DNA from 2 places in the Pseudoalteromonas sp. NZS100 genome. Region 2 is predicted to be linked to the other one. Evidence: predicted binding sites of a transcription regulator. Region 2 holds the regulator's gene; the other holds the start of a gene.
The links. Region 2 encodes ArgR, which controls arginine synthesis, uptake and breakdown. Its sites were predicted from a motif close to ANTGAATANNTATTCANT; they were not measured.

Region 1 (5,078 bases), on a different contig from region 2:
GTAATGATCGTCTAAAACATAAATGCCAAATAAACCAAGCGCAACTAACAACACAAGTAAAAAGTATTTAGGTTTTGCACGCTTACTATAAGGGAGTGACTCATCAAAACACTCGTAAAAGTAGGGTTTATCTAATGTGTAGGTGGTTGTGAATGCCATTTTGCCTTGCTTTAAATATCGTTTTTTTTATTTTAACAAGCTAACTGCTAAATGAGCAGCTTTATAGTCAGTGATTTTATTACTGGCACAAAAAAACGGCTCGAAAGCCGTTTTTTTAGCGGTACAAGAAGAATTAACAGTTAGTTTCTTCAGCGTTCACGCCTTCTTTAACATTTTCACATGCATCTTCAACAGAGTTTTGCACGTCAGTTACTGCTTCGTCGATACGTTCGCCAGCATCTTCTGCATGGTTGTCTTCACAACCCATCATGAAAAAACCTGCAAATACTGCGATTAGTGCTGCTTTTAAAGTTGTAGAGTTCATAGTGTAATTCCTTGTAAGTATTAATTAAATTTTAGTGTTTGTTAGTTGAATGCTTTATCTACCTGGGTGATTTACCACGTAGTGCACCTGAAACTAATGAAATCACTAAAAGTACTAAAAAGATAAAAAATATAATTTTTGCTATACCAGCTGCGGCACCTGCGATGCCACCAAAACCTAACACTGCAGCGATTAAAGCAATAACTAAAAATGTAATTGTCCAGCGTAACATTGTTTTCTCCTTGGTTATCAAATTTGCTCATAATAACTAATGCCAGTTATATGCCAAAGTTTATTTGGTATAAATATCAATTGGTTATGGTTTTTTGTTGTTACTCTAGTTATTAGTTGGTTAGTAACTTTTACGCTTTGTTATGTAAGTTATTCACACTGTTGCAAATAACTGCTAAATGTTCACTAAATAAACTTATTTTGGTAAGACCAATTAACAATTAGTGTGTGGCTTTGTATTTAATATTAAGAATTAGTGTTTATTTTTACTTGGCTTGATAGTTAATTAACAACTTCCATATAACTATTAGCTATAGTCGTTATTTCTTGTATGTATTGTAGAGCGCGTGATTGCTGAGTTATAGCATGTAAATTAATTGAGTGTTATGTTGTTTATTGTTTAATTGGTTTTACCAATTTACAAGATGTAGACAAAGCGATTAGTTTTGTTATTATCCAGTGAATAAATATTTAATTAAATCGATTTTTTATTTTCGATATGGGTTTCAAGGGGAGAAAAATGGATATAGGTGCTCTACTCACAACGGCTGGTAACTTAATGCTTACTGGCATGGTTGGAGTGTTTGTATTTCTGTCGATATTAATTGGTGCAGTAACGCTTATGTCTAATTTGGTGACGCGCTTTAGCAAACCTGACGTGGCGACACCAGTTAAATCACCATCTTTTAAATCTCAAGGTGTGCCTAATGAGCACATCGCTGCTATTAGTGCTGCCATTGCTCAGTACAAATCAAATAATAAATAAGGGGCACACACATGGCTAAATTAAAATTAACAGAATTGGTATTGCGCGATGCTCACCAATCATTATTAGCAACGCGTATGCGCCTAGACGATATGCTACCGATTGCTAGCAAATTAGACGATGCGGGTTATTGGTCTATTGAATCGTGGGGCGGTGCTACATTTGACTCGTGTATTCGTTATTTAGGCGAAGATCCTTGGGAGCGTATTCGTGCACTTAAAAAAGCGATGCCTAATACTAAGCAGCAAATGCTATTACGCGGTCAAAACTTATTAGGTTACCGCCATTACGCTGATGACGTTGTTGAAAAGTTTGTAGAACGTGCACATAAAAATGGCGTTGATGTATTTCGTATATTTGATGCAATGAACGATGTTCGCAATCTAGAAACAGCTATTAAAGCGGCTGTAAAAGTAGGCGCTCACGCTCAAGGTACTATTTCGTACACAGTTAGCCCTGTTCATACACTTGATATGTGGCTAACTCTTGCAAAGCAGCTTGAAGATATGGGTTGTCATTCAATTTGTATTAAAGATATGGCGGGTTTATTAAAGCCGTACGATGCTGAAAAACTAATTAAAGCACTTAAAGAAACTGTATCTATTCCAATTGCTATGCAGTGCCACGCTACAACAGGTTTAAGTACTGCTACTTACCAAAAAGCAATTGATGCTGGCATTGATATGCTCGATACCGCTATTTCATCAATGAGTATGACTTATGGACATTCTGCAACTGAAACTATTGTATCGATAGTTGAAGGAACTGAGCGCGATACTGAGCTTGATTTAAACCACCTAGAAGAAATTGCTGCTTACTTTAGAGATGTACGTAAAAAATATGCGGCATTTGAAGGTAGCTTAAAAGGGGTTGATGGGCGCATTTTATTAGCTCAAGTACCTGGTGGCATGCTTACAAACATGGAAAACCAACTTAAAGAGCAAGGCGCAGCCGATAAGCTTAATGAGGTTTTACTTGAGATCCCACGTGTACGTGAAGATCTTGGCTTTTTACCTTTAGTAACACCAACGTCGCAAATTGTTGGCACTCAAGCGGTACTTAATGTGCTAACGGGTGAGCGTTATAAAACAATTACTAAAGAAACTGCTGGCGTATTAAAAGGTGAATATGGCTTAACACCAGCACCAATGAATAAAGAGCTACAAGAGCGCGTGCTTGATGGAGCGGAAGTTATTACTTGTCGCCCTGCTGATAACATTGCACCTGAGCTTGCAACGCTTGAAGCTGAGTTATTAAAAGAAGCACAAGAGCAAGGTTTAACACTTGCTGATGATCAAATTGATGACGTATTAACTTATGCATTATTCCCACAAGTTGGTTTGAAGTTTATTAAAAACCGCAACAACCCAGATGCATTTGAGCCAGTACCTTCTGTTGAAGATAAAAGCAGTAAAGCACCTTCTAAATCAGTTTCAAATAGTAACAAAGTGAAGGCTGAGCAGTACAGTGTAAAAGTAGATGGTAAAGTTTATGACGTAGTAGTAGCGCAAGGTGGTGAACTTAAAGAAGTAACATTAAAAGACTCTGAGCACATTCCTCAATCTGCTTCGGTTGCATCAGGTGAAACACTTAACGCGCCTCTAGCCGGTAATATTTTTAAGATTAAGGTAAAAGCTGGGCAAGTTGTTAACGAAGGCGATGTAGTGATTATTATGGAAGCCATGAAAATGGAAACTGAAATACGGGCTACGCATACCGGAACAATTGCTGAAGTGTTAGTTAGTGAAGGCGATGCTGTAACTACCGGCGACGCTATGATTGCATTAGCTTAGGAGTAAATAGAGGATGGAAGGTATTTTAAACCTCTGGAATGCGACAGGCATTGCTAACTTTACAATCCCATCGTTAATAATGATTGCGGTAGGGTGTTTATTACTGTTTTTAGCAATAGCTAAAGGCTTTGAACCACTATTATTGCTACCTATTGGTTTTGGTGCAATTTTAACAAATGTACCAGTGGCAGGTTTGTCAGACCCAGGTGGGCTTTTGTACTACGTTTATTATGTGGGTATTGATACGGGGATTTTTCCGCTGTTGATATTTATGGGAGTAGGGGCGCTGACCGACTTTAGCGCGCTTATTGCAAATCCACGTATGTTGTTATTAGGTGCGGCTGCACAGTTTGGTATTTTTGCTACATTGTTTGGCGCTATATTACTTAACTATGTGCCAGGTTTTGAATTTACTCTACAGGACGCATCGGCTATTGCCATTATAGGTGGTGCCGATGGACCTACTGCAATATTTTTAGCATCTAAACTGGCACCTGATTTACTAGGCGCAATAGCAGTAGCTGCGTATTCATATATGGCACTTGTGCCAATTATTCAGCCGCCAATTATGCGTGCATTAACAACCCCAGAAGAACGTAAAATAAAAATGCCAGAGCTTCGCAAAGTATCTAAAAAGGAAAAGATTATTTTCCCTCTTATGGTGCTTAGTTTAACAGCTATGTTTTTACCGGCTGCTATACCGCTGGTAGGTATGTTTTGTTTAGGTAACTTAATGCGAGAGTCGGGTGTTGTTGATAGATTAAGTAACAGTGCTCAAAACGAAATCATCAATGTTACAACTATATTTTTAGGCTTAGCTGTTGGTTCAAAGCTTGCTGCAGATAAGTTTTTAACTGTTGAGACGATTGGTATTTTAGTGCTTGGCGCACTGGCTTTTGCAATTGGTACGGCATCTGGCGTATTTATGGCAAAAGGACTTAACCGAATATCTAAAACGCCTATAAACCCATTAATTGGGGCAGCAGGTGTATCGGCTGTGCCAATGGCGGCACGAGTAGTTAATAAAGTTGGCCTTGAAAGTAACCCACATAATTTTTTACTTATGCATGCAATGGGACCCAACGTAGCGGGTGTACTTGGTAGTGCAGTTGCTGCGGGTATTTTATTAGCACTTGTTGGCTAAAAATGTAATTTAAAATAGATTAACCATTAAGCGCAGTTTACTGCGCTTTTTTTTGTTCTTAATTTGTTCACCGCTAAATGGTTTCTTGTTCAGCACTTTTTGTTTACAGTAACAGCTCTTCAAAATTTTAAGGATAGTTATCATGCTTCACACGCCTTTAGCAAAGCACTTGCCTCACGTTAGTAAACTTGTATTTGGATGTATGGGTTTGGGCGGCGGTTGGAATAAAGACGCAATCACTGATGCACATGTTAAGCAAGCTCATGAATGTATAGATAACGCCATTGAAGGTGGTATTAATTTTTTTGACCATGCTGATATTTATACTTTTGGTAAAGCAGAACAGGTTTTTGGTAAAGCATTAAGTGAGCGACCAGAGCTTAGAGAGCACATGTATATTCAATCTAAGTGTGGGATTCGTTTTGAAGATGACTTAGGGCCAAAGCGCTATGATTTTTCATCAAAGTGGATTGAGCAGTCAGTTGAAGCATCCTTGAAACGATTAAATACAGATTATTTAGACGTACTTATGCTGCATCGCCCTGATCCACTCATGGAAGTTAACGAAATTGCTCGTATATTTAGTTGCTTAAAAGAAAGCGGTAAAGTGCGCAATTTTGCAGTATCGAATATGCAGCAGCACCAAATGAACTTTTTACA
Region 2 (5,078 bases):
GCTTACGGCGTCTAAATTTAACAACCTTAATCTTCTCACCGCGACCATGTGAAACAACCTCAGCTGTTATCTTGCCACCGTTTACGAACGGTACACCGATCTCGATTTTCTCACCATCAGCAACTAAAAGTACTGAATCAAATTCTACTGCCGCACCAGTTTCAACGTCTAATTTTTCAAGACGAATCGTTTGACCTTCAGTCACACGATGCTGTTTACCACCACTTTGGAAAACCGCGTACATAATTAACTCCGTCTGTGCACCCTCAAATCGGCGCAACTAAAATATTCTTCGATAGGGCGCGAAGTTTACGCTAACGCGAAATAACTAGCAAGCCTATTTTGTAATTAAAATGAATAAAAAGTAGCTGCTTTGAGAGCAATTCAATATTTACCCCATTTTATATTAATTGGCCCTTTTGCCAAGCGCTTTTTAACTCTTAGCCGAAATAAATTAATGTACTCAAATATGACCCTCACAGCTCAATATCTAAGCACACCATAAACTGTATATTGATTATCAATTAATCAGTTATCTTGGCTAATTCAGTCTAAATTAAGTACTTTAATAGTGTTTTTTCAATCAATCGTCACAAAATATCGAGCTAGTGCATTTTTTGTTGTACAATCTGCGCCGTTCACACATAAAAATTGGCTCGGAGATCAATGGATATAAAAGCTATCCAGGCGTTAATCGAAAGCGATATGAATGACGTCAATCAACTTATACATGCGCAAATGCGCTCAGATGTGGCGTTAGTTAATCAGCTTGGTTTATATATAGTTAGCAGTGGCGGCAAACGCGTTCGTCCAATGCTGGCTATTTTAGCAGCCAAAGCGCTCGGTTATCAGGGTAAAGATCACATAACACTTGCAACAATTGTTGAGTTTATCCATACAGCAACGCTATTGCATGATGATGTTGTAGATGAATCAAACTTACGACGTGGCACGCCTACAGCAAATGCTGAATTTGGTAATGCTGCTAGCGTATTGGTTGGTGACTTTATTTACACTCGCTCATTTCAGCTTATGGTTGGCCTTGGAAAAATGCAGATTATGCAAGTACTTGCCGATGCAACAAACATTATTGCTGAAGGTGAAGTATTGCAGCTGATGAACTGCAATGACCCAGATACGACTGAAGCCAGCTATATGCAGGTTATTTACTCTAAAACAGCTAAATTATTTGAAGCAGCTACAGGCCTTGCTGCCATTATCACAGAGCAAGACCAAGCGACACTTGATGCACTAAACCTATACGGTATGCATTTAGGTACTGCGTTTCAACTAGTAGATGACGTACTCGATTACAATGCAGATGCTGAGCAGCTAGGTAAAAACATTGGCGATGATTTAGCTGAAGGCAAACCAACCCTTCCGCTTATTTATGCTATGCAACATGGTAGCGAGCAGCAAACACAGCTTATTCGTGATGCAATAGAGCACAGTAATGGTATGGAGCATTTAGAAGAAATTTTAACTGCACTAAAACAAACTAATGCGCTTGAGTTTACAATGCAAAAAGCAGAGCTTGAGGCCGAAAAAGCCATTGCCTGTTTAGACTTTTTAGCTGAGTCTGACTATAAGCAAGCACTTATAAGCCTTGCCCGTATTGCGGTTGACCGGGACCACTAGTTTTAACTAGTTACACAGTGTGACATTAATTCTGAGCAATAAAAAAGCCTGCAAATGCAGGCTTTTTTGTTGCTTAAACCGGCTATTACGCCATGAAATCAACACCTTCTTTGATGTCTTTTTTCAGAGTTTCAAGCATGTCATTTTTTGCTTTTGTTTCAAATGCGCTTAGTTCGCCGTAAGAAAGAATTTCTTCTACGCCGTTTTTACCTAAACGTACTGGATGTGCAAAGTACTCTGCATCGCCATTTTCAACAGCAACGTAAGCGTAATCTACAACTTCTTCACCTTGTAGGCCTTTAACTAAAGACATACAAAAACGAGCTGCAGCAGCACCCATAGATAGCGTAGCTGAACCACCGCCTGCTTTAGCATTTACAACTTCAGTACCCGCATTTTGGATACGTGGAGTAAGTGCAGCAACTTCTTCATCAGTGAAAGAAACACCTTCAACTTGAGAAAGTAGAGGCAGAATCGTTGTGCCTGAGTGACCACCAATTACTGGTACTTTTACAGTTGCTACATCTACGCCTTTAAGTTCAGCAACAAATGCTTCTGAACGAATAACGTCAAGCGTAGTAATACCGAATACGCGTTTAGCGTCGTAAGTACCTGCTTTTTTGAATACTTCAGCAACAATTGGAACTGTGCCATTTACTGGGTTAGTAATAATACCTACTAACGCTTTAGGACAACTGGCAACAATGCCTTCTGCTAAAGTTTTGATGATGCCAGCATTTACATTGAATAAATCAGCACGATCCATACCTGGTTTACGTGGCATACCCGCTGGGATAAGAACGATGTCAGAACCTTCAAGCGCTTTATTTAAATCGTCTGCGCCAAAGCCTGCAACTTTAACATCTGTTGGGATGTGAGAAAGGTCAACCGCAACACCTGGTACTACTGGTGCAACATCATAAAGTGATAATTCAGAGCCAGCTGGTAAGCCTGTTTTTAATAATAAAGACAACGCTTGGCCGATACCGCCTGCAGCACCTAATACAGCAACTTTCATTGGAATTCTCCGTAATTTGAGGTAGGAAACATTTGTGGCTCTTAAGATAATGAAATTAGCGACTAAAAACAAATTTATCCTGTCTATTTCAAGTATATTTTCGACCATAGTCGTAAACTTATGTGATTTAACGCATCAAACTGGCAAGTTAACTAAACAACTGCTGCATAATTATTCATTTTTGTGTAGAATTTGCGGCATAAATAACAAAAACGAATAAAGACTATGCAACCACAAGATAAACAAGAAGCACTGGTAAAAGCATTTAAATCACTATTAAAAGAAGAAAATTTTGGCTCTCAAGGCGAAATAGTTGATGCATTAAAAGATCAAGGTTTTGACAATATAAGCCAAAGTAAAGTATCACGCATGTTAAGTAAATTTGGCGCTGTACGCACACGCAATGCCAAACAAGAAATGGTTTACTGCTTACCTGCTGAAATGGGTGTACCTACGGCTAAAAGCCCATTACGCCAATTAGTAATCGACATTATGCACAACGAAATGATGATCATCATTCGTACCAGCCCAGGTGCTGCTCAGCTTATTGCACGTTTATTAGATTCATTAGGTAAAGCAGATGGCGTACTAGGAACTATTGCCGGCGATGACACTATTTTTATCGCTCCTGCTAAAATATCTGAAATAGATGTAACACTTGAACGCGTTCGCATTTTATTTGATACGGTTTAATAGCAAATTAAATTTGTTTTAAAAACCCTATTGAAGGTGCAAAGAAAGCAGAGCCCATATCGGCTTGAGTAAAATCAAGCCAGTGGTCGTAGCAATCCCCTTCCCCTAAACGACTATTAAGTACTTTTTCAAATGCGGTGCCCGTACAAGCGCATGTAATTGATAACATTCCCTGCTCATACACGTCGCCATAAGGCATGCTTTGATTTAATAGTAGCGGTTGTCCGTCTTCGTCTTTTAGCTCACTTCGCGAAGCATGGCTGGTTTCGACCGCTGGGGTAATTAGCGTGTTATCAAGACGCGTACGTCCCATTATTTGCTCTTGCTCACTCAATGATAAATGCTGCCACATAGTTAAATCATGTTTATAACGCTGAACATGAATATAACTCCCCTGATCTTCAAAGCTACCAGGGTTGCTGATTAAAGCCGTAGCGCGCTTTTTTCTTCCATGTGCGGTGTCGCCACCATAAATAAAACCGTTAAAATCACGACCATCTAAAAAGCGAAAATTACGAATTTGCTCCACCAGCTCAACATCGGGGGCAAATAATTTTAAAATTTGCAGCGCAAATAAATGGTTAACATCTTCACGGTCAGAGCGAATTTGCACAAATAAATCGCACGGTTGTACGCTCATTTGGTGATCGCTATGGGTTATATTGGGAAAGCTCTGTAATTCGCTTGGAATGTATTCAGGGAGGATATGCGGCCAGTATTGCGCACCAATAGCAACCATACAAGAGAGCATTGATTCTGAAAATTGATCGCTAAACTCTTCTTCTATAGCGCTTACTTGTTTTAACTTTGCGCGAAGTGATTCGTCTTGACCATCAAACACATTAAAAAATAAGTGCAAACCGTGTAAGTTTGCTTCAGCACAAATCCCTGATTGCGCTTGCGCCATTGTTATTCCTTAGTTTTACAGATAAAAACACAGCGAATAACAAATTAATTACGATTCGAAAAAATTCACCGTGTGAGGTTTTATTTTTATTATAACCTGATCATTATTTTCAAATGACTGGCCATATTGTGCAGCAACTTCAATTTCTTGTTCATCAATAACAAGCGAATAAACATACGCCGAACCAATAAAGCGACGACTTATGATTGTAGCTCGCTTGCTGAATTTGTCACTTTGGTTATCTGCCACTAATTCTATTTGATGAGGGCGCACATATATAAGCCCTGCACTTACATTATGCTTACTCTCAACATAAGATTCGACTAAACCAAATGGTGTTTTATATTCAGTTGCGGTTAACACTTCTGCGCTTAAGTATATGCCCTGACCCAGAAACTCTGCAACCTCCTTTGAACATGGAGCTGCAAAAAGCTGCTCAGGCGTGCCTTGTTGCTCAATTTTACCGCGATGCATAATGGCAAGTGTATCTGAAAACGCAAACGCCTCTTCTTTTGAGTGTGTAACAAACACAGCAGATACTTGAGTTGCCTTAATAATTCGACGTATATCGGCAATTAATTCAAAGCGTACTTGTGTGTCGATGTTTGAAAAAGGCTCATCAAGGAGTAATAAACTAGGTTTATAAGCTAATGCACGAGCGATAGCGACGCGTTGCTGTTGGCCACCCGATAACTGGTGTGGGAACCTGTCAGCACAGCCAATTAAATGTACAAGCTTAAGCATTTCATCAACGCGTTGCTGCTTTTGAGCTTTGCTCATATTACTAAGCCCAAATGCGATATTATTTGCCACCGTTAAATG

Region 1: a site for ArgR is predicted at 1,174-1,191, ahead of I6E69_RS19085 (OadG family protein). Genes of this name have one in related genera too.

Annotation. Positions count from the first base shown of each region.
Region 1 covers NZ_JADYWM010000027.1:20,496-25,573, forward strand. Annotated here, with positions in the region: gene I6E69_RS19070 (YcxB family protein) at 1-159, opposite strand, end outside; gene I6E69_RS19075 (hypothetical protein) at 293-484, opposite strand; gene I6E69_RS19080 (DUF1328 domain-containing protein) at 543-716, opposite strand; gene I6E69_RS19085 (OadG family protein) at 1,236-1,481, shown strand; gene oadA (sodium-extruding oxaloacetate decarboxylase subunit alpha) at 1,493-3,274, shown strand; gene I6E69_RS19095 (sodium ion-translocating decarboxylase subunit beta) at 3,288-4,418, shown strand; gene I6E69_RS19100 (aldo/keto reductase family oxidoreductase) at 4,561-5,078, shown strand, end outside.
Region 2 covers NZ_JADYWM010000004.1:130,190-135,267, forward strand. Annotated here, with positions in the region: gene rplU (50S ribosomal protein L21) at 1-244, opposite strand, end outside; gene ispB (octaprenyl diphosphate synthase) at 667-1,638, shown strand; gene mdh (malate dehydrogenase) at 1,724-2,656, opposite strand; gene argR (transcriptional regulator ArgR) at 2,882-3,349, shown strand; gene I6E69_RS05615 (Dyp-type peroxidase) at 3,357-4,256, opposite strand; gene I6E69_RS05620 (ABC transporter ATP-binding protein) at 4,305-5,078, opposite strand, start outside.